2 regions of the Thermocaproicibacter melissae genome follow, and region 2 is predicted to be linked to the other one. Evidence: predicted binding sites of a transcription regulator. Region 2 holds the regulator's gene; the other holds the start of a gene.
What was found. The regulator HrcA, encoded in region 2, represses chaperone genes, less so after heat shock. The targets are predictions, from matches to a motif close to TGTTAGCACTCNNNNNNNNNGAGTGCTAACA.
Positions count from the first base shown of each region.

Region 1: the regulator HrcA is predicted to act here: its motif matches at 1,324-1,354, upstream of NOG13_RS05545 (co-chaperone GroES).

Region 1 is NZ_CP101827.1:1,110,212-1,121,552, reverse strand. Features, by position in the region: gene hpf (ribosome hibernation-promoting factor, HPF/YfiA family) at 1-10, shown strand, start outside; gene NOG13_RS05550 (THUMP domain-containing class I SAM-dependent RNA methyltransferase) at 79-1,218, shown strand; gene NOG13_RS05545 (co-chaperone GroES) at 1,383-1,667, shown strand; gene groL (chaperonin GroEL) at 1,712-3,340, shown strand; gene NOG13_RS05535 (hypothetical protein) at 3,416-3,604, opposite strand; gene NOG13_RS05530 (molecular chaperone GroEL) at 3,727-3,873, shown strand; gene NOG13_RS05525 (hypothetical protein) at 3,936-4,256, opposite strand; gene NOG13_RS05520 (cytidylate kinase-like family protein) at 4,335-4,979, opposite strand; gene hypB (hydrogenase nickel incorporation protein HypB) at 5,103-5,762, opposite strand; gene NOG13_RS05510 (hydrogenase maturation nickel metallochaperone HypA/HybF) at 5,802-6,143, opposite strand; gene NOG13_RS05505 (ABC transporter ATP-binding protein) at 6,175-7,917, opposite strand; gene NOG13_RS05500 (peptidylprolyl isomerase) at 7,922-8,437, opposite strand; gene NOG13_RS05495 (MBL fold metallo-hydrolase RNA specificity domain-containing protein) at 8,624-10,222, shown strand; gene NOG13_RS05490 (methylated-DNA--[protein]-cysteine S-methyltransferase) at 10,270-10,752, opposite strand; gene NOG13_RS05485 (deoxyribonuclease IV) at 10,739-11,341, opposite strand, start outside.
Region 2 is NZ_CP101827.1:1,610,973-1,622,313, forward strand. Features, by position in the region: gene NOG13_RS07865 (ABC transporter ATP-binding protein) at 1-99, shown strand, start outside; gene dnaJ (molecular chaperone DnaJ) at 302-1,447, opposite strand; gene dnaK (molecular chaperone DnaK) at 1,584-3,422, opposite strand; gene NOG13_RS07880 (hypothetical protein) at 3,468-3,596, shown strand; gene NOG13_RS07885 (nucleotide exchange factor GrpE) at 3,593-4,318, opposite strand; gene hrcA (heat-inducible transcriptional repressor HrcA) at 4,337-5,368, opposite strand; gene hemW (radical SAM family heme chaperone HemW) at 5,566-6,675, opposite strand; gene lepA (translation elongation factor 4) at 6,787-8,595, opposite strand; gene NOG13_RS07905 (hypothetical protein) at 8,681-9,094, opposite strand; gene NOG13_RS07910 (hypothetical protein) at 9,439-9,651, opposite strand; gene spoIIP (stage II sporulation protein P) at 9,673-10,749, opposite strand; gene NOG13_RS07920 (hypothetical protein) at 10,821-11,090, opposite strand; gene gpr (GPR endopeptidase) at 11,098-11,341, opposite strand, start outside.

The DNA.
Region 1 (11,341 bases), 500 kb from region 2:
ACCGGCTTAAGAAACTTATGATTGTGCGGGGCTGCGCAAAGCAGCCCCTTTTTTTGAATCAAAGGAGAAGAGGACGTAATGAGTGATTTTCAGCTTGTTTGTCCCTGCCTGTTTGGGCTTGAGGGACCTTTGGCGGATGAACTGCGGAAAATGGGCGCTGAAAATGTCGCACCCCAGAACGGCCGTGTCGTTTTTGACGGTTCCGACGAAATGATTGCGCGCGCCAATATCTGCAGCCGCTATGCCGAGCGCGTGCAAATCTTAATGGCGACTTTCCCGGCACGGAGTTTTGAGGAACTGTTCCAAGGCGTCAGAAATCTGCCGTGGGAGCGCTGGATCGGCAAAACCGATGCTTTCCCAGTCAACGGTTCCTGCCTCAATTCGCAGCTTGCCAGCGTTCCGGACTGCCAGTCCATCATCAAAAAAGCGGTCGTGGAAAGGCTGAAAAGCAAATACTCCGTCAACTGGTTTGAGGAGACAGGCCTTCCGCGCAAAATTCATTTTCTGATTCTGAAAGACATGGTCAGCCTCATGATTGACACGAGCGGCCCGGGTTTGCACAAACGCGGGTACCGCGCCAACGCCACGGAAGCGCCGATTCGTGAGACACTTGCCGCGGCAATGGTTTATTTCTCGCGCGTTCGTCACGACGCGAATTTCATAGATCCGTTCTGCGGCTCCGGCACTCTTCTGATTGAAGCAGCATTGACAGCGCTGAATATTGCGCCGGGCGTTTCGCGCCGGTTTGATGCAGAGGGGTGGAACACCATCGACAGCGGAGTTTGGAAAAAGGAACGCGAGCGTGCCCGTTCCCTCGAAATGCACGATACCGGTTTTATCGCCAAAGGGTACGACATTGACCCCGCGGCGGTAGCACTTGCGGCGGAAAACGCGCAGAAAGCAGGAGTTTCCGGCTGCGTACACGTTGAAAGACGCGATATTGCAGATTTCCGCGAAGAAGGAGATTTCGGCTGCGTTATCTGTAATCCGCCATACGGAGAGCGCCTGCTTGACCTTCGCGCAGCCGAGGAGATTTACCGTACAATGGGTAAGGTGTTTGTTCCGCGCCGCGGTTGGAGCTACTCCTTCATCACACCGGATGAAACCTTTGAAAAATGTTTCGGAAGAAGGGCCGCAAAACGCAGAAAACTTTATAATGGAATGATTCGCTGCCAATACTATATGTATTTCAAAGAAAAGAACGAGCAGGAAAAATGAGCGGAACAGCGACAGAACGGCATTTTTTATTTGTAAAAAAATTATTAACTTCCCGATTTTCATAGAAAAACTCTTGATTTTTCAGAGGGAAGTCGATAAAATATATGTTAGCACTCGGGAACATTGAGTGCTAACAAATCGTTAATTTTCAAGGAGGATATATTATGACGATCAAACCATTGCTTGACAGAGTCCTGATCAAAATGGAAGAAGCGGAAGAAACAACAAAAGGTGGCGTTATTCTTGCCAGCTCCGCCAAAGAGAAACCGCAGATCGCAGACGTGATCGAGGTTGGCCCGGGCGGCCTTGTTGATGGCAAAGAGGTCAAGATGTATGTCAAAAAGGGCGATCGTGTCATCACCAGCAAATACGCTGGAACAGAAGTTAAGATTGACGGCGAAGAATACACACTTGTCCGTCAGAGCGACATTCTTGCAGTTGTGGAGTAATTGCATAGCTTAAAATACTGAGAAAAATTTTGGAGGAATAGATTATGGCGAAACAGATCAAATATGGCGAAGATGCGAGAAAAGCACTTCTTAGCGGCGTTAATCAGCTTGCCGATACCGTTAAAATTACACTCGGACCGAAGGGTCGTAACGTCGTTCTCGACAAAAAATATGGCGCACCGCTCATCACCAATGACGGTGTAACCATTGCAAAGGAAATCGAACTCGACGATCCGTTTGAGAACATGGGTGCTCAGCTCGTCAAGGAAGTTGCCACAAAGACGAACGATGTGGCTGGCGACGGTACCACCACCGCAACCCTCCTTGCACAGTGCCTCATTCGCGAAGGCATGAAGAACGTTGCTGCCGGTGCTAACCCGATGGAGATTCACAAGGGCATTCAGGCTGCTGTTGATGTAGCAGTTGAGACCCTGAAGAAGAACTCCAAGAAGGTTTCCGGCCCGGACGACATTGCCCGTGTTGCTTCGATTTCTGCTTCCAATGACTTTATCGGCAAACTGATTTCGGAAGCAATGCAGAAGGTTACTTCCGACGGCGTTATCACCGTGGAAGAATCCAAGACTGCTGAAACCTATTCCGAAGTTGTTGAAGGTATGATGTTTGACCGCGGCTATGTTACTCCTTACATGGTCACGGATACCGAGAAGATGGAAGCCGTCATTGACGATGCCTCCATTCTGATTACGGACAAAAAGATTTCTAACATTCAGGAAATCTTACCGCTCCTCGAGAAGATTGTTCAGGCCGGCAAGAAGCTCCTCATCATCGCAGAAGATGTTGAAGGTGAAGCACTCAGCACTCTGATCCTGAACAAACTCCGCGGCACCTTCACTTGCGTTGCTGTTAAGGCTCCGGGCTTCGGTGACAGACGCAAAGAAATGCTTCAGGATATTGCTATTCTCACTGGCGGTCAGGTTATCTCCTCTGAACTTGGCCTTGAACTGAAAGAGACAACTCTTGATCAGCTCGGCCATGCACGTCAGGTCAAGGTTGACAAAGAAAACACCATTATTGTTGACGGCTCCGGTGACAAGAAAGCAATTGCTGACCGTGTTGCTCAGATTCGCGCTCAGATTGAAAAAACAACTTCCGATTTCGACAAAGAGAAGCTCCAGGAGCGCCTTGCAAAGCTGTCCGGCGGCGTAGCAGTCATCAAAGTCGGCGCTGCAACAGAAGTCGAAATGAAAGAGAAGAAGCTCCGCGTGGAAGACGCCCTTTCTGCTACGAAAGCTGCTGTTGAAGAAGGCATTGTAGCGGGCGGCGGCGTTGCTCTCATCAACACCATTCCGGCTGTCCAAGCCCTTGTTGACAAATCCGAAGGCGACGTAAAGACCGGTGCAAAGATTGTTCTCCGCGCACTGGAAGAGCCGGTTCGTCAGATTGCTTACAATGCTGGCCTCGAAGGCTCCATCATCATCGACGCCATCAAGAAGTCCGGCAAGATCGGCTACGGCTACGACTTTGCGAACAACAAGTATGGCGACATGATTTCCTTAGGCATCGTAGACCCGACCAAGGTAACTCGTTCCGCACTGCAGAACGCTGCCTCTGTCGCTTCTATGGTTCTCACCACCGAATCCCTTGTTGCTGACAAGAAAGAGCCTGCTCAGAATAATGCAGCTGCTGGCGGCGACATGGGCGGTGCGTATTAATCATCGTCATTCCCTCCAGATTACTGGAAACAAAACAAGGCAGGCGCCAATTGGCGTCTGCCTTGTTTTTGTGCCTTACGCACGGACGTCTATGTCCGACATCCGCGCGAAAACGCGGTTGCGGAACTCCTCATAGGAGCAGCACCCGTTCAGCATGGCAAGCTGTTCGTCGTCCGGCAAGGAAAGGAAAAACTTCTTTGCCTTTTTTTCCTGCTCTGTGAGTTCCGAGGGGAAGGGAAATTCTTGGTATCCGGAATAATCCATTGCAGTTCACCTCTGCGTTATGCTATGCAGGCTTTTTTCACTTCATACAAAAAATAGAAAAAATTTAGAAACAGCGTTTGAAATTGCCTTCTTCGGGCAACATAATGCAAAGAGGTGATGCAATGGCGTCTTATATTGATCCAAGTATGCGCAGCCGGTTCGAGTCGCTGTCCATTGACTTGAAAAACGCCATTCTCGAGAAGAATGTCCAAATCAAGAATCTGCAGGACTTGATCCAATGCCTCCAATCCATCGTCGATGACACGTAAAAAGAGCTGCACTCCGACTTAATTTCCGTCGGAGCGCAGCTCTTTTTTGGCAGATGCAGGCTTTAGCCCGGAATCATTTCCTCATATTTTGCAGCCAGCCAATTGATGGCTTCCTGCCGCCCGTTTTCGTCCATGGGGAAGCTGTGCCGGTCTTCTATTGTGCTTTTTTCATAGCAGAAAGGCCCGTACCAGACCTCCACCAGAATGACTCTGCGCGGAGGGTCACTATCTGCGCCTTCTTCCGCTTCTTGGGCAGGAGACAGCTTGTAGCGGAATTCCTTTTCGCCGTCATTGTTTACACTGCCGGTGAAAACACAACCGTTCTGGAAGAACAGCAGCTCCGGAATGAAATACTGAGCGTGCCAGTCAATCGCTTTTCTCAATGGTTCAAATCCTCCCTGCGTATAGCCCGGAAAAAACCCGCCTCCGTTTCCGAAGGCGGGGAGGTTTCCTTTAACGGTTTATTCTTTCGGAACAACAAAGTCTGAGCCGATTTTCAGCTTTGCCGCTTCAATAATCAGTCGGATGCAGTTTTCGTCCCCGAGGCGTTCACTGTTTAAGCACAAGTCAAAGTTCGACGGAACATTCCATTCCTGACCGGTGTAGTACCGATAAAAGTCTTCGCGGTATTTGTCCGTTTTCGCAACAAAAGCCTCGGCTTCTTTTTCGGAAAGGTCGTTGTACTCCATGGTGGCCTTTACGCAAAACTCACGCGAAGCCTGAATGTTGACGGTGAGGACGTTCGGATAATCACGGAAAATAAAGTCGGCAGCGCGGCCCATTACCACAAAGGACTCGCGTTCCAGCAGGCTCCTTAGTACCTTTGCTTGGTAATTGTAAAGGTTCTCGTCAGAAATAAAGCCGTTTTGTTCTGGAGTGAGTACATTGCCCACGCGGTTTTTCCGAAGATTTTTGAACAACAGCGGTTTTGTCAGGCGTTCGTCTGCCTCGCCGAACAATTCTTCGTTAATTCCGCTTTCAATGGAGGCAAGCTGCAGCAGCTCGCGGTCAACAAAATCAATGTTCAACCTGTCGGCAAGTTTTTGCCCGATTCTGCGTCCGCCGCTTCCGTAGCCGCGTGCGATGGTAATTGCATAATGGCTCATACTAATCCACTCCTGTTCCCGAAATCGCCCGACTAGTTGTAAATATCTTACGAATATTATTATATAACAACGAATAAAATTGTCAATAATTTACGAAGATATTTCCGCTTGCAGGAAAAAGGCTTATGCTTTGGGGAGCGCCTCGTACTTTGCCCTCAGGTAGTCGGCAATTTCTTTCACACCGGCAGGAGTCTGGCCTTTCTTGAGGCTGACTTCAAATACAGGCGCCTGAGAAATTGCGCGCAGACCCTTGTTGAAGTTTTCGGTGTCGAAGCCCACAGCTTCCTTGAGGTCGCATTTCGTCAGCACAACAGCGTCAGCATAGCTAAACATCGGAACATATTTGAACGGCTTGTCGTCGCCTTCCGGAACGCTTGCTGCGAGCAGACGCACGTTTTCGCCCAAGTCAAATTCTGCCGGGCAGATCAGGTTGCCAACATTCTCAATGAAGACAATGGCGTCACGCAGGTCGATTTTCTCGGCGCCGTCGCGGATAACGCGCGAATCGAGATGACATTCGCCGCAGGTGTTAATCTGCGAGGAACGGATTCCCTGCTTCTCAAGATTTTCCGCGTCGATGGAGGATGCGATGTCGCCTTCAATAACGCCGACCGAAATCGGGGCAAGCTCCTTTGCAAGCGCCGAAATCAGTGTGGTTTTTCCGGATCCAGGGGAACCCATCAGGTTGACGGCAAGAATATGCCTTCCGGAAAAATAGGCTCTGTTTTCTTCTGCAAGCTTCTCGTTCGCTTCCAGAAGTTCTTTCATGATTATAACTTCCATGTGTAAACTCCTTTTCTCAATCGTACTTCGGCGGTGGTGTCAGTTTCCGTCGAAAGATTTAATATAAAATTCCGTTCCAGTACCTTTAATAAGAACGGAGCTCCCGCCGCAGGCGGGGCAGTCGAAACTTTTTTCGTGCGGAAATTCGGTTCCGCATACAGTGCATTTCAGCATGGCAGGGCGGTGCTCAAAGACGAGCTTTGCATTTGCGCAGGGTGTGTCCTTTGCCGCCACTTCAAAATACATCTGTACGGATTCATCCACAACGGAAGAAAGCTCACCGATGACAAGCGTGATTTTCGTTATCTCGTGGAATCCGTGCTTTTTGGCTTCGTCCTTCATCACGCGGATAATGTCAAGGACGATGGGAAGTTCGTGCATCTGGTACGCTCCGTTTCTGTTGAACGGCAGCTCACACGGCCGCCGAGGATTCAAACTGCATGTTATAGTATTTCGCGTAGATTCCGCCTTTTGCAAGAAGCTCGTCGTGTGTGCCGCGCTCCGCGATGCCGTCGTCTGCAATGACTACGATTTCATCTGCGTTGCGAATCGTAGAAAGACGGTGTGCAATCACAATCGTTGTGCGGCCCTTCGATAGCGCGTCGAGCGATGCCTGAATGTAGCGCTCGCTTTCGTTATCCAGCGCGCTCGTTGCTTCGTCGAGAATCAGAATCGGCGGATTTTTTAGGAACACGCGGGCAATCGCGATGCGCTGTTTCTGTCCGCCGCTCAGACGTGTGCCGCGTTCTCCCACGTAGGTGTCGTAGCCGTCGGGCAGACTGCACACGAAGTCGTGAATTCCCGCGCTTTTGGCAGCACGCAGAATTTCTTCGTCCGTAGCGTCAGGTTTGCCGTAAGCGATGTTGTCACGGATACTTCCGGAGAACATGTAGACATCCTGCTGCACAATGCCGATTGCGCTGCGAAGGGACTTGAGCGTTACATCGCGGACGTCATGGCCGTCAATCAGGATTTGACCGCTGGCCACATCGTAGAAGCGCGGAATGAGAGAACAGAGCGTCGTTTTGCCGCCGCCGGAAGGCCCGACAAGCGCCAACGTTTCGCCGGCTTTAATGTGCAGGTTGATGTGTTCCAGCACGGATTCGTCTTCATTGTAGCGGAACGAAACATCTTTGAATTCGATTTCGCCCTTTACGGAATTCAAAGGCTTTGCATTGGGTTTGTCTTTGATTTCGGGCGGGGTCTCAATGACCTCAACAAAACGGCGGAAACCGGAGTATCCCTTTTGGAACAGCTCGGTAAATTCCACCAATACGTCAATCGGATTGATGAAGATTCCAATATACAAAGCGTATATCGATAAGTCTGCTATACTTAAAGTACCGTTTGCGACAAAGATTCCGCCGCAGACGACGACGGTGAGATAAAGCAAACCTTCAAAAAAGGCGTTTCCTGCGCGGAAGCTGCCCATAATGCGGTAACTGCTGACCTTGGAGTCAAGAAAGCGCAGGTTGCTTTTCTCGAACTTTTTGCGCTCGAGATCCTCGTTGCCGAATGATTTCACCACGCGGATGCCTGCAAGGCTGTCTTGCACCTGTGCGTTGACGCTGGCAATCTTTTTGCGGTTGTCGAGGAAAATTGCGCGCATTTTTTTGTTCTTCTGGACGCTGAACACAATCATAACGACGGTAACCGCTGCGAGGATCAGTGTCATCGGCACGTTCATCATCAGCATGAGGATAAAGGAACCGACAATTTTCAGAATGGAAATCAGAATATTCTCCGGCCCGTGGTGCGCCAGCTCCGAAATGTCGAACAAATCGGAGACGAGCTTGCTCATCATTTCGCCGGTGTTGTTCCGGTCATAGTAGGAAAAGGAAAGCCGCTGGTAGTGGTCGAAAAGGTCTTGACGCATGTTGCTTTCCATGCGTGCGCCCATGATGTGCCCCCACGAAGTGATGTAATACTGGCACCCGAAGCGGACCAAATACATTGCCAGCAAGGAGCCGCCAATCCACGGCAGCATACGCAGAATTTCGTCGCCGGAGCCTGCGAAAAGTCCGTTTGTCAGGTTGCGCAGAATCTGCGGAAAAGCAACATCAATCGCAGAAAGCAGGAGGGCGCAGAACATGTCAAAGTAGAAGATTGCCCGGTAAGGTTTGTAGTAGCTTATGAATCTGCGGAATAAATGCATCTTCTCAGACCTTTTTGGGTTCGGGGTAGTTTTCGCCGAAGGTTTCGACCGTCATCGAGATGATTTTTTGCTCAATCAGCGGCCTGTCGTCATAATCGCGGGGAACCGAAACAATGCGGTCGACTTCCTCCATGCCGGAAATCACGCGGCCGAAAGCGGCATATTCGCCGTCCAGGTACGGCGCGTCGTCCACCATGATGAAGAACTGGGAGCCGGCGCTGTTCGGGTTGACGGAACGCGCCATCGAAACGACGCCGCGTGTATGCTGCAGGTCGTTCCTAAAATGGTTTGATGTGAACTCGCCGCGGATGCAGTAACCGGGGCCGCCGGTGCCGTTTCCCTTCGGGTCGCCGCCTTGAATCATGAATTTCGGGATGATGCGGTGGAAAATCGTCCCGTCGTAAAAACCTTTTTTAATAAGGGAAATAAAATTGATTACGGTATTCGGCGCAATGTCCGGGTAAAGCTCTATTTCCACGGTGCCGCCGGATGTTTTCATCGTAACAATAGGGTATCGCATTGATAAACCTCCATGTAGATTTTAAAGCGCATTCTAACTCATTATATATAATTTATTATATCTCCGATGAGAGGGTGGCACAAGATTTTTTTGCCGTTCGACTCCGTGTATGCTATAATGACAGAAAAAGAAAAAAACTGATGTTTCCCGCATGGTGCGGAATCAAACGAAATGAGGGGAAAACAGATGCAACTTGTTTTTTACGGAGCGGACAAAGAAGTTACCGGAAGCTGTCATTGTCTGGAAGCATGCGGGAAAAGAATTCTAATCGACTGCGGACTTTATCAGGGAGAAAGCGAGTCGGAGAACCGCTCGTTTCCGTTTTACCCTTCGCAGATTGACGCGGTTGTCATCACACATGCGCACATTGACCACAGCGGCCGCCTTCCGCTGCTTGTGAAAGAAGGCTTTCAGGGCAAAATCTATGCCACGGGCAAAACCTGTGATTTGCTCGGCATCATGCTGCGCGACAGCGCGCATATCCAGATGGTTGACGCATTGAATGCAAACCGCAAGAAACGCCGTGCGGGGGAAGCGGCCAAAGAACCACTCTACACGCTCGATGACGCCGAAGAAACTTTGAAACACTTGGTGCCCTGCGTTTACGGCGAGACGGTTCCACTCTTTGACGGGATTCGCTTCCGCATGATTGACGCGGGCCATCTGCTCGGTTCCGCCTCGATTGAATTCCATGTGGAGGAAAACGGGCAAAAACAGACCGTCGTGTTTTCGGGAGACATCGGCAATGTGAACCAGCCGATTATCCGCGACCCGCAATACCTGACCGAGGCGGATTATGTGGTGATGGAGTCCACTTACGGCAACCGCGAACACGACCCGATTGCCAGCTACATACCGGAACTTGCCGAAGTGTTCGACAAAACCTTTGCCGCCGGCGGGAATGTTGTCATTCCGAGCTTTGCGGTTGGCCGCACGCAGGAACTACTGTATTTTATCCGTGAGATGAAAGAGCAGCACATCGTAAAGAGTTTGCCGGATTTTCCGGTCTATGTCGACAGCCCGCTCGCAGCGGAAGCAACCAAGATTTACAGCGGCGACCTCACCGGCTACGCGGATGAGGATACGGTTCGGGTAATCCGCAGCGGATTCCGCCCGCTGGAGTTTTCTAATTTGCATACCTGCTCCACAACCGAAGAATCGCGTGCCTTGAACGAAGACCCGTCGCCGAAGGTCATCATTTCCTCAAGCGGCATGTGCGAAGCCGGGCGTATCCGCCACCACCTCAAGCACAACCTGTGGCGACCGGAGTGCTCCATTGTTTTTGTCGGCTTCCAGGCGGAAGGAACGCTCGGCAGAATGCTCATCGACGGTGTAAAGCAAGTCAAACTGTTCGGCGAGCAGATTGCGGTGCAGGCGCAGATATACAATTTCAAAGCGCTTTCGGGCCACGCCGACCACACCGGTTTGGTAAAATGGATTGAATCGTTTGAGCGGAAACCAAAGCGCGTTTTCGTCGTTCACGGCGAGCAGTTCACCGCACAGGATTTTGCGGACGAACTGAAGCAGCGCGGCTTTCCTTCCTATGTCCCGAATTTCCGTGCGGTTGCCGACCTTACGGCGAACCGAATCCTTGACGAAGGGATTGCGCCGGAAAAACGCCGTCCGATTCGCGGAGCGGGGAAGACTTCGCCCGCTTTCAGCCGCCTGATTGCCGCAGGCCAGCGGCTGATGCGTGTGATTCAGCACAACGAGGGCGGCGCCAACAAAGACCTCGCGCGCTTTGCCGACCAGATCCTTGCTTTGTGCGACAAGTGGGACAGATAATTCAAAACAAGGGCTTCGGAAGTATTCTTCCGAAGCCCGTATTTTTGTCAGCCGATATGCCGCTTTTCCAGTTCCAGCAGAAAACGCTTCACCTTAGGCCCATAGCCGTAGCCGCCTAAGCTCCTGTCCGCCGCAATGACGCGGTGGCACGGAATCATGATTGCAATCGGGTTTTTGTGGTTTGCCATTCCGACCGCGCGGCAGGCTTTGGGCTTTCCGATTTGCTCGGCAATCTGCCGGTAGCTTCGCGTTTCCCCGTAGGGAATGGTGCGCAGCGCTTCCCAGTCAGCAAGCTGAAACGGAGTCCCGTGCAGGGACAGCGGCAGTGAGAATTCTTTTCGCTTTCCCACAAAGTACTCCGATAGCTGCTGCACCGCTTCCCAAAGAAGCGGCGTCATTTCTTCACGCGAATCGGCCGGAGCGTTTTCTGCGAGGGAAAGTTTCGTAATCCCTTCGCCGTCTTCCACAATCACAAGCGTTCCAATCGGAGAGTGCCACCTGCAGAATCGGCTCCCGTCATACCTCTTCATGGTACAGTCCCTTCAGAAGTGCGATTTCCTTCGCATATCCGGAAACGTCGTTCGGCGTTTCTAAGTAGAACGGAAGGTCCCGCAGAATGGGATGGTTTATAATTCTTTCCATGGCCTCAAGGCCGATGGTACCTTGTCCGATTTTCTGATGGCGGTCTTTGTGACTGCCGAACGGGTTCATGCTGTCGTTCAGATGAATTGCCTTCAGCCGGTTGAGGCCGATGACACGGTCAAATTCCTCAAGAACGTCGTCCAACCGGTTCACAATGTCGTAACCCGCGTCGAAGACATGGCAGGTGTCGAGGCATACGCCCATAACCTGCTGCTGTTCCACTCCGTCAAGGATTGCGCGGATTTCTTCAAACGAACGCCCGACTTCGCTGCCCTTGCCGGCCATGGTCTCTAGCAGAACGGTTGTCGGCTGGTCCGGCTTCAAAATTTCGTTGAGCATTTCGCAGATGTACTGAATTCCGACCTCAGCACCCTGCTGAACGTGGCTTCCGGGATGAAAATTATACATGCTTCCCGGAATATAAGAGAGACGGTTCAGATCGTCCGCCATGGTTTCATGGGCAAACGTGCGCAGGTT
Region 2 (11,341 bases):
GACCACGGCCGCATCATTGAACGCGGCAGCCACGAACAGCTCATTGAGCAAAAGGGCAAATACTATCAGCTCTACACCGGAGCGTTCGAGCTCGAATAACCAGCAAAACCAAATAAGGCCTCCTGCCGCTGGTGCGGCAGGAGGCCTATTTTGTTGATGATTTTTCTTTCTGCCTTCCACGCAGTGAAGTCTGACAAGAAACAAATACCAAAGTGTCTTTTTGCAAAAACGAAAGAAATCAAAAAAGTAGCCGGAGAGAGAACAGATTCTCTCTCCGGCTACTTTTGTCACTTAACTGTAATTACTCACCGAAGGTACTCTTCAGTTTCTCAAAGAACGAACGGCGTTTCTGATAATTCTTATCTTCGCCGGATTTCTCAAATTCACGCAGTAAATCTTTTTGCTTCTGAGAAAGGTTCCGCGGAACCTCAATCGTCATGCGCACATACTGGTCGCCGCGGCCTCTGCTGCCGAGCTTCGGAATTCCTTTGCCGCGCAGCTTAAATACGTCACCCGGCTGAGTGCCCGGGTGAATCTGATACTCCACTTTGCCGTCGATGGTCGGCACCACGACCTCTGCACCAAGCGCTGCCTGGGTAAAGGTAATCGGCAGTTCACACCAAACGTCGTTTCCGCGCCGTTCAAAAATCGGGTGCGGTTCCACATGCACGAGGACATGAAGGTCGCCGTTCGGGCCGCCGTTCACGCCGGCATTGCCCTTTCCGCTCACGTTGAGAATCTGGTTGGAGTCGATGCCTGCCGGCACATTGATTTCAATTGTCTTATGGCGATTCACTCTGCCGCTGCCGCCGCACGCCGGGCAGGGGTCGTCAATGACCTTGCCGGAACCACCGCAGCGGTCGCAGGTACGGGTCGTCTGAACCAAGCCGAACGGCGTGCGCTGACTGATGCGCACTTGGCCTGTGCCGTTGCATTGCGGGCAAGTGCGGGTCGCGCCGTTTTTTGCGCCGGTGCCGTGGCACTCTTCACAAACCTGTACCTGATTATAAGTAACCTGCCTTACACAGCCCTTAGCGGCCTCTTCAAAGCTGATGGTAACTGAGGCTTCACTGTCGGTGCCGCGCCGCGGCGCGTTCGAGGCCGCCCGACGCCCGACGCCAAAGCCATCAAACCCAAAGCCACCGAAAACACTGTTGAAAATATCGTCTATGTCGAATCCGCCGGTGAATGGGCTTCCGCCCGCACCGCCGCCGAAATTTGGGTCTACCCCCGCCTGGCCGAACTGATCGTAGCGTGCGCGCTTGTCTTTATCGGAGAGAACCTCATAGGCTTCGTTAATCTCCTTGAACTTCGCTTCCGCCTCTTTGTCGCCCGGGTGCAGATCAGGATGATATTTTTTTGCGAGCTCCCGATATGCCTTTTTTATCTCAGCTTCAGTGGCATTTCTTGGCACGCCCATGATTTTGTAGTAGTCTTTTTCAGCCAAGCCTATCACTCCTGAAATAACACGGTGAGGGGCAGCCGGCCGGCTGCCCCATCTCGTATTGGATCAAATCTGCGTTCTTTCGTTCATCAAACCGCTCCCGACGATCTCTACCACCAGGAGAATGGTTTCTTTTGGCTTATTTCTTGTTATCGTCTACATCATGATATTCGGCATTGTAGACAGTGTTTCCGTTTGCATCGGTGGACGGGCCGGTCTGCGTCTGCTGAGCAGCACCCTGCGAAGCGACATTCTTGTAGAGTTTTTCACTTACCGCAAACATTGTCTTCTGCAGTTCTTCGGTCTTTGCCTTAATTTCGTCAGCATTGTCCGAAGACATGGTCGAGCGGACTTCGGAAATCTTAGAGTTCAGTTCGGTCTTGTCAGACTCGCTAATCTTGTCGCCGTTCTCTCTCAGAAGCTTTTCAACCTCATAGCAGAGGTTTTCGGCTGCGTTCTTAGCGTCAACTGTTGCACGGCGCTTCTTGTCTTCTGCTTCATATTTCTGAGCTTCCTTGATAGCGCGGTCAATATCTTCCTTGCTCATGTTGGAGCTGGAAGTAATTGTAATCTTCTGCTGTTTTCCAGTGCCAAGGTCTTTTGCGGAAACATTCACGATGCCGTTGGCGTCGATATCGAACGTAACCTCAATCTGAGGAATTCCACGCGGTGCCGGCGGGATTCCATCCAGTTTGAAGATACCGAGCTGCTTATTGTCGCGGGCAAATTCACGTTCACCTTGCAGCACGTTAATCTCAACGGATGTCTGGTTGTCGGTTGCCGTGGAGAAGATTTGGCTCTTCTTCGTCGGGATGGTAGTGTTGCGTTCAATGATCTTAGTCATGACACCGCCCATGGTCTCAACGCCGAGCGAAAGCGGAGTAACATCCAAGAGGAGCAGTCCTTCGACTTCGCCGCCGAGAACACCAGCCTGCAGTGCAGCACCGATTGCAACGCATTCATCCGGGTTAATGCCCTTGAACGGCTCTTTGCCGGAAAGTCTCTTAACAGCTTCCTGAACAGCCGGAATACGGGAAGAACCGCCGACCATGAGAACCTTGCTGATGTCGTTGAAGGTGAGGCCTGCGTCGGAAAGTGCCTGCTTAACCGGCTCAACGGTCTTTTCAACCAAGTCTGCGGTGAGCTCGTCGAACTTTGCGCGGGTCAGGGTCATGTCGAGGTGCTTCGGGCCGCTTGCGTCTGCGGTGATGAACGGCAGGTTAATCTGCGTGGAGGTCATGCTGGAAAGCTCAATCTTCGCTTTTTCAGCAGCTTCCTTCAAGCGCTGCATTGCCATCTTGTCGCCCGAGAGGTCGATTCCGTTTTCTTTCTTGAACTCGGAAATCATCCAGTCCATGATGCGCTTGTCGAAGTCATCGCCGCCGAGGCGGTTGTTACCAGCGGTTGCCAGAACCTCCTGCACGCCGTCGCCCATCTCGATGATGGAAACATCGAATGTACCGCCGCCGAGGTCATAGACCATGATTTTCTGTTCCTGGCCCTTGTCGATGCCGTAGGAAAGAGCTGCGGCCGTCGGCTCGTTGATGATACGCTTGACTTCGAGGCCAGCAATCTTACCGGCGTCTTTTGTCGCCTGGCGCTGGCTGTCGGTGAAGTAAGCCGGAACAGTAATAACTGCGGAATTGACGGTCTCACCGAGGTATGCTTCTGCGTCTGCTTTCAGCTTCTGCAGAATCATAGCCGAAATTTCCTGCGGGGTATAGCTTTTGCCGTCGATTGTTACCTTGTAATCGGAACCCATTTCACGCTTAATGGACAAAATGGTGCGTTCCGGGTTTGTAATTGCCTGACGCTTTGCCACCTGACCGACCATGCGTTCACCGGTCTTGGAGAAAGCGACAACAGACGGTGTCGTGCGGGCACCTTCAGAGTTCGGAATAACAACAGGTTTGCCACCTTCAATCACGGCAACACACGAGTTTGTTGTACCTAGGTCAATTCCAATTGTTTTGGACATATTGATTACCTCCAAAATACATTTCTTTCGTTCGGATTCAAATTTATGGATAAACCGGAAGCGGTTGCCCGCACCGATTATATTTACCTAAAAACACGGGAGTTTTTTCAACCCCCACGCCAATATCCGCCTTTTGGCTTTCTTTTGCCGCAGGCGGCATGCACGCTGTTTTAGTTCGCAGCCTGAACCATCGCGTGGCGAATGACTTTGTCGCCTATGCAATAGCCTTTCTGGAACACCTTTGCAACGACGTTCTCACCGAGGTTTTCGTCTTCGATGTGGGCAACGGCGTTGTGCTTCATCGGGTCAAAGGGTTCGCCCTCTTTTCCCATTTCGGTAACGCCGAGCTTTTCGAGCGCCGCAAGCATCTGTTTGTGGGTCATTTCCACACCTGTGCGAAGAGCTTCAACCGAGCACTCTTTCTGCTCCAGTGCACGTTCCAGATTATCTTCAACGCCGAGGAACTCTTTCACGGCATCCGCTACGGCATCGTTGTAAAGGGCTTCCTTTTCCCTCGCCGTGCGTTTGCGGTAGTTATCGTACTCCGCCGCCGTGCGCAGCAAGATGTCTTTCTGCTTTGCAAGGGCTTTCTCGGTTTCTTCGAGCTTTTTCTTGGTTTCTTCCAGTTCTTTCTTGAGTAATTCGGCATCGGGAACCTGATTTCCCTCGCCACCCTGAGTTTCGGCCGTCGGCTTCTCTTCACCGGTGTTTTCCGCCATCTTCTCGGCTGTCTCTTTCTCAGCCGTTGCATTTTCGGCCGTTGTATTTTCGGCTGCCTCTTGCTTTTCTTCACCGGTGTTTTCCGCTATTTTCTTATCAGCTGTCTCTTTTTCAGCTGCTGTGTTTTCGGCTGCCTCCTGCTTTTCTTTTTTGGCGTTCTCTTTTTCTTGATTCAAGAGAAAAGCCCCCCTTTATTAATCTAAATCCATCAACTCGGTGAGCATTCTGCCGACCGAACTGGAAAGGTATTCCATGTTGGTGATGATTTTTCCGTAATCCATGCGCGTCGGGCCGATAACCGCAATCGCTCCGGCGTCTCTGTTGCCGATGGAGTAGCGTGAGACAATCACGCTGGAATCCTGCAGTTCCGGACGCTGACTTTCAAGGCCGATGAGCACTTTGGTGTTCTCTTTTCCTCTCGAGAGTAGCTTACAGAGGTCTGCGGGACGCGAGAGAAAATCTACGATTCTTCGGATATCTTCCTGCCTGAATTCCGGGTAAATCAGCAAGTTGACTTCACCGTTCAGGCACACATCGGAATGTGCGGATTCTCTTGCCGCTTCCGCCACCGCCATCAGCGCCGAACTCATCATCATGGCCATATCGCCCAGCGATGCCGCCAAAGTCTGCATATAGGCCGGCGTAACGGAGATAACCGGCACACCAACCAGCTTTTCGTTCAGCAGGCGGAAGAAAACCCTGAGGATTTCCGGCGTGAGGTCGAAATCGCAGTGGAAAACGCGGCTCTTCATCGTACCGGCTGAGGTCATCAGGATGACCATTGCCGTGCGGCGGCTGGTCTGCACCAACTGAATCGCCCGAATGACGCCGTCTTCACCGCTCGGAGTGGTGGAGACTGCTGCGTACTTTGTCATGGAAGCAAGTACCTTTGCCACGCCTTCCAGAAGCTTTTCCGGGTCGTAGGCGGAGGGAAGAATCATACTGTCGAGATACTGCTTCTCTTCCTGTGAAATGGGCCGCCGTTTCATGAGCGAATCAATGTAAACGCGGTAGCCTTTCTGGGAAGGAACGCGCCCGGCCGACGTATGCGGCTGCTCCAAAAGGCCCATGGAGCTCAACTCACTCATCTCATTGCGAACGGTTGCCGGAGACACCCGGAAGTTAAGGGTATCGCAAAGCGACTTTGAACCAACCGGCTCGCCTGTTGCGATGTAGAGTTCCACGACCGCTGCGAGGATTTTCCGTTTTCGTTCGCTAAGTTCCAACCCTTTTCCCTTCTTATCTATGGATTAGCACTCGTGTATGTTGAGTGCTAACTCTGTCTATAAGAGTACCATTACTTTGCCCGAATGTCAAGTTTTTATTTGTAAACTAATTGTGACGTAACAGGAATTTTCGCTGGAAATTTACACCGTCTGGGCACCATTAAGGCGCCCGACATCAATAGTCCGTGCGTGCAGGCTCAGCCTGCAAACAGAATTTCCGCTGTGAGCATATTGGAAACAAGAAATCCCTTCGGCGTGAAATGAAAGCCGCCTTTTTCGCAGACCGTCAGGCCGCCCGCTTCATACCGCCGGGCGGCTTTTTTGATGCGCTCGGGTATCGGGGTTCCGAACCGCGCGAGGCAGGCTTCGTCGGTAAGGCCTTCCGTCAGGCGCAGGCGGAGCATCGCAAACTCCTCAAACCCGCCGCCTGTGCCGTCCTGCTCCGGTTCCTCGCCGCGCAGAAAGCCGGCAAGGCTTCGGGCATAATGAAATCGCTTTCCGCTGAGGAACGAATGTGCCGAAGGCCCGAGACCAAGGTATTCCTCACAATGCCAGTACTTCGTGTTGTGCCGGCTTTCAAAACCCGGCTCCGCGAAATTGGAAATTTCATACTGCCGATACCCGAGTGTTTCTAGCTCGCGGCAGGCGGCGAGATAAAGCTCCGCCGCGCCGTCTTCACTCGGCAGGTTCAGCGTATCTTTTTGTTTCCAATATAACGTGTGCGGCTCCAGAATAAGCAGGTAGGCGGAAACGTGTTTCGCGCCAAGTTTCCTGCAAAACGATACGGAACGGGCAAGGCTTTCTTCCGTCTGCCCCTGTACCGCAAGCATGAGGTCTAGGGAAAGGTTCTCGATTCCGGCCCGATGCGCCGCTTCCGCGGCCCTGGCCGCATCGTCCGCCGTATGTCTGCGGCCGAGCAGGCGCAGTTCGTTTTCGTCCGCGGACTGCAAGCCGAGCGAGACTCGGTTTACGCCCGCCGCCGAGGCTTCGCGGAAAAAATCCGAAAGGTCGCCGCCGGGGTTTGCCTCCACGGTGATTTCGGCATTTTCCAGGCCGAATACGCTTCTTGCCGCTTCGGTGATGCGGGCAATGCGTTTTCCGCCCAGCAGGCTCGGCGTTCCGCCGCCGAAATACAGCGTGTCCGCGCTTCGGCCGGTTTCTTTCGACCAGAATTTTATTTTGCCAATGATACTTTCCGTATATTCATCCATCATGGCTTCCGTTCCGCGCAGGGAAAAGAAGTCGCAATAAGGACATTTTCCGTCGCAAAACGGCACATGAATGTAAAGGCCGAAAGGATTTTGCATCTGTTCTCTTCCTTTTATAAAGCAAGAGCCGGGCAAAACCGCCCGACTCGATTTTTCTCGAAGTTTCTGAATCTCTCCCACCAGCGATGAAACTTCGCAGCCTCAGGCCGCTTATTCGTCGAGCTTTAGCACGCTCATAAACGCCTCCTGCGGCACCTCTACCGTGCCGAGCTGGCGCATGCGCTTCTTGCCTTCCTTCTGCTTTTCGAGGAGTTTCTTCTTGCGCGAAATGTCGCCGCCGTAGCACTTTGCGAGAACGTCTTTGCGAAGCGCCTTCACGGTCTCGCGGGCGATAATGCGCCCGCCCACGCAGGCCTGAATCGGCACTTCAAACAGCTGACGCGGAATTTTCTCCTTCAGCTTTTCAACCATCTTGCGGGCGCGAGGATATGCTTTTTCCGAATGAATGATGAACGAAAGCGCGTCTACCGTTTCGCCGTTGAGCAAGATGTCGAGCTTCACGAGGCTGCTCTTCTTGTAGCCCGAAAGCTCATAGTCAAACGACGCATAACCGCGCGTGCGACTCTTGAGCGCATCAAAGAAGTCATAGACGATTTCGTTGAGCGGAAGCTCATAGTGGATATCCACGCGGTCCGTATCAAGGTAATTCATATCGAGGAACGTGCCGCGCCGCTCTTGACAAAGGTCCATGATGCTGCCGACGTAATCCTTCGGGGTGTAGATGTGCGCGTCCGCAATCGGCTCGTACGCCTCCGAGATTTTGGAGGGGTCGGGATAATTCGTCGGGTTGTCGATTTCCACCGTGGAACCGTCGGTGAGCTTGAGACGATAGACCACGCTCGGCGCGGTGGTAATGATGTCAAGCGAATACTCGCGTTCCAGACGCTCCTGCACGATTTCCATGTGCAGCAGGCCGAGGAATCCGCAGCGGAAGCCAAAGCCGAGCGCCGCAGAGGTCTCCGGCTCATAGCTGAGCGCCGCATCGTTGAGCTGCAGCTTTTCGAGCGCATCGCGCAGGTCGGGGTATTTGGCGCCGTCCGCCGGATAAATGCCGCAGAAAACCATCGGCTGCGCCGGGCGGTAGCCGGGCAGCGGCTCTTTGGCAGGGTTGTCCGCCAATGTAATGGTGTCGCCCACGCGTGCCTCGCGCACCGCTTTAATGGAAGCGGAAAGCACACCGACGTCGCCTGCGCGTAAGCAGTCGGTCGGCTCGAATTTCGTAGCGCGCATGAAGCCGCAGTCCACTACGGTAAATTCGCTGCCGGTGCTCATCATGCGGATGGTGTCGCCCGGCTTCACGGTTCCGTCAAACACGCGAACGTGCGCCACCGCGCCTTTGTAGGAATCGTAGTAGGAGTCGAAAATCAACGCTTTGAGCGGCGCGTTTTCGTCGCCCTTCGGCGGCGGAACATTTTTAACGATCTGCTCCATGACGGCTTCGACGTTCGTACCGAGCTTTGCGGAGATGCACGGCGCTTCATCGGCGGGAATTCCGATGATGTCTTCAATTTCCTTGCGCACCTTTTCGGGCTGCGCGCTCGGAAGGTCGATTTTATTGATGACGGGGATGATTTCAAGTCCCGCGTCTACGGCGAGATATGTGTTGGCAAGCGTCTGCGCTTCAATGCCCTGCGAGGCATCCACGATGAGGATGGCGCCTTCGCACGCGGCAAGGGAGCGCGAAACCTCATAGTTGAAGTCTACATGGCCCGGCGTATCAATGAGGTTGAAAATGTAGTCTTCCCCGTTTTTGGCGTGATAAAGAAGGGTTACGGCATGCGCTTTGATGGTGATACCGCGCTCACGCTCAAGCTCCATGTCGTCGAGAATCTGGTCTTCCATCTCGCGCAGAGGAACGGAGTCGGTCAGCTCCAATATCCGGTCGGCAAGTGTACTCTTGCCGTGGTCTATGTGTGCAATAATGCAGAAATTGCGAATATTCTTGCGGGGTATTTCCAAAAAACCACCTGCTTTCCCGGTCTTAAAAAACAGGGCGCCGAAAGGCGTCCTGCTCGATGATTTCTGTTTGTGTTCTGCGGCAGACTCAGTAGCGGTTTAATCCGCGGTAATATCTGTCGTTGAGTAAATGTTTCTTCTTGCCGCGTTTACGCCTACGGTAGCGGCTGCGGCCCGGCCCGCTGGGCGGACGGCGATTGCTGAAAATGACAATGAGCACCACAACAATGCCGAGCAAAATGCAAACCCATGCGAGAACACCTATCTGGTTCATCTTTGAAGAAGGTATCCCGCTCGAAGCAGAAGCAAGCGGGTCATACTCGACCACGCTGTCCGCCTCAGGGAGAATAATTTCGGCGGCAGAGGACGCCGGAGAAGACGAAACGAAATTGAAAAAGTCCGGCATGGAGCTCATGGATGAAGAAGACGAAGCCGTGCGGCGTTTTTTCTTCGGTTTCTTTGAGGAAACCGGTTTGCTAACCGTGGGTGGCACAGAAGCCATAGTTTGTTGAGCTGAACTAGGCGATGAACTCTCTCCGTGTGATGAACTTGATTTAGACGATGACGATGTTTTTGAAGATGAAGATGAAGATGAAGACGCTTGAGGCGATGATGACGTTTCACTTGAACCGGGTCCTTCCGCAAACGCATCTATCGATGTATAAGTAAACAGAAAAAAAGCCAGCATGAGAAGGCAAAGCAATTTTTTCCGTCCGTTCATGAAAAACCTCCGTTGCAAGCGCAGTGCAACAAGCCCTGCGAAAAAACACAAATACCCTGTTTCTCACCAATTATATCAAAAAAGCGGTGTCTGCCCGGCAAACCGGGTATGCCGCCCATGAAAATTCAGAAATAACAAGAATAATTATAGCATATTCCAGTGCTATTGCAAGCAAAGTTCAGATTTTTGCCGGTAATTTGGTAAATGAGTGTTTTTTCGTCACCAAAGCCGATTTTCCGACATTCATAGTCCACAACTGCAATCCCCAGAAAGAGGAGAATCAGCAGCAGTGTTGTAAAGAACGAAATGAGAAATGCGCGGATTTCACGTCTGTGCATGGGGCTTTCCACTTCCTTTGTTTATGTTAATCCCTGCAGCACCTTCGCAAGGGATTGGCCCACCAAAGTACCGCTGTATTTCGCTTCATCGAGGGTATTCGCGTCTGTGCCGATTTCAATGAGCAGCGAGCCTTTCGTGACGTTTTCGTTATAACGGCGCGCGCAGAAATCGAGCGGGCGCGCGAGGCCCGGCGCATCTTTGGCAAGCTGATTTTGAATGCGCAGGGCAAGGCGCAGGTTATATTCCCAGTTCGGGAAGCCGAGGGTTCCGTCGTCGTCGCAGCCGGAAAGAATCATCACTTGCGCAGCCTTTTTGCCGCCCACGACCGCAGTGGTTTTCAGCATGGTTCCGTCGTCGCGGTGCATGGCGTCACGGTGAATATCCAGCGTCACTTTGATGCTGGGGTATTGTTTCAGGTTCTTCTGCATCGTTGCGAGCGAGCGGTCATAGGAACCGTCGTAGGCAGGGTAATCGTGGACCGTCTTGTCATGCACAACGCCGATGCCCGCCGTTTCAAGCTGTTCGGCAATTTTGTCCCCCACGGCACACACCGTTTTCGTGAGGTCCGTGGTACGTGCCGTGCAGTCATACGACTCCGTAGTATGCGTGTGATAGATGAGCACCTGGGGAGCTTTGGAATCCTTCGCAATTTTAATGCCGGTAGCCTGCGTCAGCTCCTTCGCAAAATCAACCGACTTGTGCTTTTCCGTAGCATTTTTCACCCAGAAGTTGCCGACCTGCGTCCCGCCGTTGGCTGCGCTTACCTCCAGGACTTTATTGTTCAAAACCACAGATGAAGATTCGGAAGAAGCAGAAGGTGCCGAGGATGGGGACACTCTCGAAGATACCTTTTGAGAGACGGAGCTGGTCGGCGCACTCTGCGGAACGGAAGAAGGTGGTTCGGGAATTCCGGTTCCGTCTTCTTCCTCCTGACGGAAGAATTCATCGGTGTTGCCCGCGGGAAGAATGAAGCCCGCCGCTACCGCCGCCGCCTTTCCTCCCGTTCCTTTGGGGATGCGCACTGCCACACAGAAACTTCCCAGCAGTGCGAGCGCCGCAGCGGCAAAAATCGGCGCTTTTCTTCCCATCTCTTTCATCCGTCCGCCCTCCGAACCTTTTCTCCGCAGGATAAAACCTACCGATAATTTTATGCTCACCCACCCGGTGGTTATGCGGAAAAGCCCGTCCCGGTTCTGTCTCCGCCAAGCGAAACGCCGGGGCGCGGCTGCGGCAACATGCCGCCGGGAGCGAGTAAAAACTCTCCCGGCAAACTAAGCTCTCGGTTTCCGCCAAGCAAAACGCCGGGGCGTGGCTGCGGCAACATGCCGCCGGGGCGTGGCTGCGGCAACATGCCACCGGGAGCGAGTAAAAACTCTCCCGGCAAACGAAGCTCTCGGTTTCCGCCAAGCCAAATGCCGGGGAGTGACCGCGGAAGCATTCCGCACTCAGCCGGCTAGCTGGGCAAATTCCTCCACGCTCAGAGAAGGATTCAGGGCGCGGTTGATACCCATGGCAAGAAGGCGCGAGCCGCGGTCAATGATGAGGTCGATTTCGCGGGGCGTAACCATCATCTGTGCCCCACGCGGAGCCGCTTTTTCTTCCGGCACTCCGTCGCCGGCAAGGTCCTGCGCAAACGTGGAGGCATCTACCACCGTGGGGATTCCGATGCTGATAACCGGCACGCCGAGC